DNA from 2 places in the Streptomyces sp. CA-288835 genome. Region 1 is predicted to be linked to the other one. Evidence: predicted binding sites of a transcription regulator. Region 1 holds the regulator's gene; the other holds the start of a gene.
What was found. Region 1 encodes HrcA, which represses chaperone genes, less so after heat shock. Its sites were predicted from a motif close to TTNGCACTCNGNNNNNCNGAGTGCNAA; they were not measured.

Region 1 (3,407 bases):
GGCACGGAGACGCCGCCCGCCATCGGGGCCTGCACGATCGGAAGGGGGAAAAGATCGGTCAGCGCGGAGGACATGACGGCATGTTGTCACGTCGCTCCAAGAGGACCGAATCCGGCCTTCCGCCCGGCATACGCCAGAGGAATGGGCGCCGGTCAGCAGGTACGGCGGAGGCCTCCGGGCACGAGATCAAGCCGTGCTCAGAGGCCTCCGGAAGCGTGCGAGAAGGACCCGCCGTCAGCGCCCGTTGAACGCATCCTTGAGGCGCGAGAACAACCCTTGCTGCCCAGGCTGGAACTGCCCCGTAGGCCGTTCCTCCCCCCGCAGCTTGGCCAGCTCGCGCAGCAGCCGTTCCTGCTCCACGTCGAGCTTGCTCGGGGTCATGACCTCGACGTGGACGATGAGGTCGCCGCGACCGCCGCCGCGCAGATGCGTGATGCCGCGGCCGTGCAGCGGGATCGACTGGCCGGACTGCGTGCCCGGGCGGATGTCGACCTCCTCCATGCCGTCGAGCGTCTCCAGCGGAACCTTCGTGCCGAGCGCCGCCGCGGTCATCGGGAGGGTGACCGTGCAGTGCAGATCGTCGCCGCGTCGCTGGAAGGCGGGGTGCGGGACCTCGTGGATCTCGACGTAGAGGTCACCGGCGGGCCCACCGCCGGGGCCGACCTCGCCCTCTCCGGCGAGCTGGATCCGCGTGCCGTTGTCGACACCGGCCGGGATCTTCACGGTCAGTGTCCGGCGGGAGCGTACGCGTCCGTCGCCCGCGCACTCCGGGCACGGGTTCGGTACGACCGTGCCGAAGCCCTGGCACTGCGGGCAGGGCCGGGACGTCATGACCTGGCCGAGGAAGGACCGCGTGACCTGCGAGACCTCACCACGGCCGCGGCACATGTCACACGTCTGCGCCGAGGTCCCCGGAGCCGCGCCCTCACCGCTGCAGGTGGTGCAGACGATGGCCGTGTCGACCTGGATGTCCTTCGTCGTCCCGAAGGCCGCCTCGTCGAGCTCGATCTCCAGGCGGATCATCGCGTCCTGGCCGCGCCGGGTGCGCGAGCGCGGGCCGCGCTGGGACGCCGTACCGAAGAACGCGTCCATGATGTCCGAGAAGTTCCCGAAACCGCCCGCGCCGAATCCGCCCGCGCCACCGCCGGCCGCCTGGGACAGCGGGTCACCGCCGAGGTCGTAGACCTGCTTCTTCTGCGGGTCCGACAACACCTCGTACGCGGCGTTGATCTCCTTGAACCGCTCCTGCGTCTTCGGATCGGGATTGACGTCCGGATGCAGCTCGCGTGCGAGCCTCCGGAAGGCCTTCTTGATCTCGTCCTGTGACGCATCGCGGCGCACGCCGAGTACGGCGTAGTAGTCCGTGGCCACTTACGACTCCGCCAGGATCTGTCCGACGTACCGTGCCACCGCTCGTACCGCTCCCATCGTTCCCGGGTAATCCATGCGGGTCGGTCCGACCACGCCGAGTTTGGCTACTGCCTCGCCGCCCGAACCGTAACCGACAGAGACGACCGACGTGGAGTTGAGTCCCTCATAGGCGTTCTCATGACCGATCCGCACCGTCATGCCCGAATCGCTTGCCTCACCAAGGAGTCTGAGCAGGACGACCTGCTCCTCCAATGCTTCCAGAACGGGCCGGATCGTGAGGGGAAAGTCATGTCCGAAGCGAGTGAGATTGGCGGTGCCGCCAATCATCAGCCGCTCCTCGGTCTCCTCGACGAGCGTCTCCAGGAGGGTGGAGAGCACCGTCGAGACCGTGCCGCGGTCCTCGGCCTCGAAGGCCTCCGGCAGGTCCTGCACCAGGTTCGGGACGTCCGTGAAACGGCGGCCCGCGACCCGGCTGTTCAGCCGCGCGCGTAGATCCGCCAGCGACGTCTCCCCGAACGGCGCCGGGCAGTCGATCATGCGCTGCTCGACCCGTCCCGTGTCCGTGATCAGTACGAGCATGACGCGCGCCGGAGCCAGCGACAGCAACTCCACGTGCCGCACCGTCGAGCGCGTCAGCGAGGGGTACTGCACCACGGCGACCTGCCGGGTGAGCTGCGCCAGCAGTCGTACGGTCCGGCCCACCACGTCGTCCAGATCAACGGCGCCGTCGAGGAAGTTCTGGATCGCCCGTCGCTCGGGCGCCGTCATCGGCTTGACGCCCGCGAGCTTATCGACGAACAGGCGGTAACCCTTGTCCGTGGGGATGCGTCCGGCGCTGGTGTGCGGCTGCGCGATGTAGCCCTCGTCCTCCAGCGCCGCCATGTCGTTACGCACTGTCGCCGGCGAAACCCCGAGGCTGTGCCGCTCCGTGAGCGCCTTGGAACCCACCGGCTCTTCCGTGCCCACGTAGTCCTGGACGATGGCGCGGAGCACTTCGAGCCTGCGTTCACTGAGCATCGCGCACACCTCCAGCTGGTCTCCCGTGTTCTTCGCTTGGCACTCAGCGCGCAAGAGTGCCAGCATCCCGGCTCAAGTGTACGGCCGTGGGGTAGCGCCCCGGCAAGGGCGGACGTGAGCCGCCGATCCGAGGTGTACGGGCATGTCCTGCTCTGTCGGGGACATACAGCTAGCGTCGTTGCATGACGGTGACTTGGGAAGAGTCCGCGCGATGCTGAACACGGTCTGGGCGGAGGCGGGGTGGGAGGAGCTGGCCCCCGGGGTCGGTCGGTGCCGTCTTCCCGGGTGGGACTGCACGGTCGGGCTCGTGATCGGCGAGGGCGCGGCGCTCCTGATCGACGCGGGGTCGAGCGTGCGGGAGGGCGTACGGCTGCGTACGGAGGCGCAACGGCTCCTCGCGGGTGGCAGGGTGACCCACCTCGCGCTCACGCATCCGCACTTCGACCATGTCCTCGGGGCGGCGGCGTTCGCGGGGGTCGAGGTCTTCGGGGCGGTGGGCGTGGACAAGGTGCTCGATGACGACCGCGATGAGCTGCGCGCGGATGCGGTGCGCAACGGTGCGGATCCGCGCGAGGCGGCGGAGGCGGCGGATCTCCTCGTCCGGCCGCGGCATCTGGTGTCTGGCGAGTGGACGCTGGACCTGGGGGGCGGGCGACAGGTGCTGCTGGCGAATGTGGGGCCGGGGCATACTCCTCACGATCTGGCGGTGCTGGTCCCCGCCGGGCCCGGCGGCCCTGGCAGGCCCGGCAGCCCCGGCGGACCTGGTGCGGTCCCCTCCCCGGAGGCGCTCGAGGCCCGCGAGGTCGTCTTCTGCGGCGACCTGGTCGAAGAGTCCGGCGAACCGCAGGCCGGCCCCGACGCCGTACCGTCCCACTGGCCCGCGGCCCTGGACCGGCTGCTGGCCCTGGGCGGCGAGGACGCGGTGTACGTCCCCGGACACGGTGCCGCGGTGGACGCGGGCTTCGTCCGGGCCCAACGGGACGCGCTGGCAAGGCGTTTCGGGGTGTGACGAAGGTCGT
Region 2 (3,407 bases), 2.4 Mb from region 1:
GACGGCCTCGGTGGTGAGGAACAGCGCGGCGATGGACGCGGCGTTCTGCAGGGCGGAACGCGTGACCTTCGCCGGGTCGATGATGCCCTCGGCGATCATGTCGACGTACTCACCGGTCGCGGCGTTCAGACCGTGACCGACCTGAAGGTTGCGGACCTTCTCCACGACGACGCCACCCTCGAGACCACCGTTGACGGCGATCTGCTTGAGCGGGGCCTCCAGGGCGAGCTTCACGGCGTTGGCGCCGGTCGCCTCGTCACCCTCGAGCTCCAGCTTCTCGAACACCGTGGCGGCCTGCAGCAGGGCCACGCCACCACCGGCGACGATGCCCTCCTCGACGGCGGCCTTCGCGTTGCGAACGGCGTCCTCGATGCGGTGCTTGCGCTCCTTGAGCTCGACCTCGGTGGCGGCACCGGCCTTGATGACGGCCACGCCGCCGGCCAGCTTCGCCAGGCGCTCCTGGAGCTTCTCGCGGTCGTAGTCCGAGTCGGAGTTCTCGATCTCGGCGCGGATCTGGTTGACCCGGCCGCCGACCTGCTCGGTGTCGCCGGCACCGTCGACGATCGTGGTCTCGTCCTTGGTGATGACGACCTTGCGGGCGCGGCCCAGGAGGTCCAGGGTCGCGTTCTCCAGCTTGAGGCCGACCTCCTCGGAGATGACCTCGCCGCCCGTGAGGATGGCGATGTCGCCGAGCATGGCCTTACGGCGGTCACCGAAGCCCGGAGCCTTGACGGCGACGGACTTGAAGGTGCCGCGGATCTTGTTGACGACCAGGGTCGACAGGGCCTCGCCCTCGACGTCCTCAGCGATGATCAGCAGCGGCTTGCCGGACTGCATGACCTTCTCGAGGAGCGGCAGCAGGTCCTTGACCGCGGAAATCTTCGAGTTGGCAATAAGAATGTACGGGTCGTCGAGGACGGCCTCCATACGCTCCATGTCGGTGGCGAAGTACGCCGAGATGTAGCCCTTGTCGAAGCGCATACCCTCGGTGAGCTCCAGCTCCAGACCGAAGGTCTGGGACTCCTCGACGGTGATGACGCCTTCCTTGCCGACCTTGTCCATGGCCTCGGCGATGAGCTCGCCGATCTGGGTGTCGGCGGCGGAGATGGAGGCGGTCGAAGCGATCTGCTCCTTGGTCTCCACGTCCTTGGCCTGGTCGAGCAGGGCACCGGAGACCGCCTCGACGGCCTTCTCGATACCGCGCTTCAGAGCCATGGGGTTGGCACCGGCGGCGACGTTGCGGAGGCCTTCCTTGACCAGCGCCTGGGCCAGAACGGTCGCGGTCGTCGTGCCGTCACCGGCGACGTCGTCCGTCTTCTTCGCGACCTCCTTGACCAGCTCGGCGCCGATCTTCTCGTACGGGTCCTCGAGCTCGATCTCCTTGGCGATGGAGACACCGTCGTTGGTGATCGTGGGGGCGCCCCACTTCTTCTCGAGGACGACGTTGCGGCCCTTGGGGCCGAGTGTCACCTTTACGGCGTCCGCGAGCTGGTTCATGCCGCGCTCGAGGCCTCGCCGCGCCTCCTCGTCGAACGCGATGATCTTGGCCATGTGAAGTGGTCCTCCCGGACTGGGGTGGATTGCTCCGGACCGCGCTGGCGCCCGCGACGGACGGCCTGCCTGCCCCGTGGTTCCTTGCCCCACTTGGCCTGCGGGCCTCACCGACCCGGTCCTCGTTGTCACTCTCACCTTCAGAGTGCTAACGCCAATGATTAGCACTCGGGGTGGTCGAGTGCAAGCGGCTACCACAGTGCGGGCGGGGTGCCGACAGACATGCCGAAGGGCCCGTACCCCTTGAGGTACGAGCCCTTCGGAAGAAGAACGTGTCGCTGCAGATCAGTCGGCGCGTGCTTCAGCCGGTCGCCAGTCGGACCATGTCCGCCTGCGGCCCCTTCTGGCCCTGCGAGATTTCGAACTCCACTCGCTGACCTTCCTCCAGGGTGCGGTAGCCGTCCATCTGAATCGCGCTGTAGTGGACGAATACATCCGCACCACCGTCGACCGCGATGAAGCCGTACCCCTTCTCCGCGTTGAACCACTTGACGGTGCCCTGAGCCATGCCTAACTCCCCTATTACTGGCCCTTGCACAGATCCGCACTTCGCGGATCCGGGTCAGACCTCACCCCCCAACGGTTGGGGGTGTGCGCCGGAACGCGTCGACCGCGGCTGAATGTATCTGCCCAACTGCCGTCTGCAACAGGTCAGTCGGACGAGAAATCTTGGCCATCGCCGATCCGGAATGTACGGAGAATTCACCCTAGAGGGGGGCAAGTCGGGCTCCATAAAAGGAGCGAATGACGCAAAAGACCTGCACACTTTGGCTACTTCTTATCGGGGGTCAATCCGGAATGCACATGCATTCGGCCCCGAGGAGCACCACGTTCCCCAACTGTACCGTGCTCAACCATATAGAATTGCCCCCTCCGTTTAACTCACGGAGAGGGCAATTCGATGAACCCTGAGTTACCTGAATTACCGACGGTAACGATCAGCCTCCGGCAACGGCCGGAATGATCGAGACGCCGGCCCCGTCGGGCGTCGCCGTCTCCAGCCCCTGCTCGAACCGCACATCGTCATCGTTCACGTACACGTTGACGAACCGCCGCAGCTTGCCCTGATCGTCCAGGACGCGCGCCGCGATACCGGTGTGGTTCTTCTCCAGGTCGGCGATGACCTCGGCGAGGGTCGATCCTTCGGCGGCGACCTCGGCCTTGCCGCCGGTGTAGGTGCGAAGGATGGTGGGGATGCGAACGTTGACGCTCATGGGGTTATGACCTCCGGTCGAGTAGAGCGCCCCGTCAGGGGCGCGGGGCGGTGACATTTGCAGCTGCGCCGCGATGGGGGTCCCCCCGCTCGAGCGAAGCCGAGAGTGGGGGAGCGACCAGCCCCCACCGGCCCGCAGACGAACGAACTACTAACAGGCTTTAGGCAAGCCCGGCTTCACGGAACGAGTCGAGGCTGGGCCGGATCGTGGCCGTGAGCCCGGTCCCGGCCACGGCGTCGAGGGTCTTCAGACCGTCACCCGTGTTCAGGACGACCGTGGTCAGCGCCGGATCCAGAACACCGTTCTCGATCAGCTTGCGTGCAACCCCCACCGTCACACCACCGGCGGTCTCCGCGAAGATCCCCTCGGTCCGCGCCAGCAACTTGATCGCGTCCACGATCTGCTCGTCGTTGACGTCCTCGACGGCGCCCCCGGTACGCCGCGCGATGTCCAGCACGTACGGACCATCGGCGGGGTTACCGATCGCGAGCGACTTCGCGATCGTGTCCGGCTTCTGCGGCCGTACGACGTCATGGCCCGCCTTGTAGGCGACGGACACCGGCGAGCAGCCCTCGGCCTGAGCGCCGAAGATCTTGTACGGCTTGTCCTCGACGAGCCCGAGCTTGATCAGCTCCTGCAGGC

Region 2: groL (chaperonin GroEL) is a predicted target of HrcA. The motif match lies at 1,713-1,739, and genes of this name have one in related genera.

Annotation. Positions count from the first base shown of each region.
Region 1 is NZ_JBNJMW010000001.1:6,970,265-6,973,671, reverse strand. Features, by position in the region: gene ACQEVY_RS31580 (nitronate monooxygenase) at 1-74, opposite strand, end outside; gene dnaJ (molecular chaperone DnaJ) at 235-1,371, opposite strand; gene hrcA (heat-inducible transcriptional repressor HrcA) at 1,372-2,388, opposite strand; gene ACQEVY_RS31565 (MBL fold metallo-hydrolase) at 2,603-3,397, shown strand.
Region 2 is NZ_JBNJMW010000001.1:4,577,825-4,581,231, forward strand. Features, by position in the region: gene groL (chaperonin GroEL) at 1-1,551, opposite strand, end outside; gene ACQEVY_RS20465 (cold-shock protein) at 1,853-2,059, opposite strand; gene ACQEVY_RS20470 (MoaD/ThiS family protein) at 2,490-2,765, opposite strand; gene thrC (threonine synthase) at 2,926-3,407, opposite strand, start outside.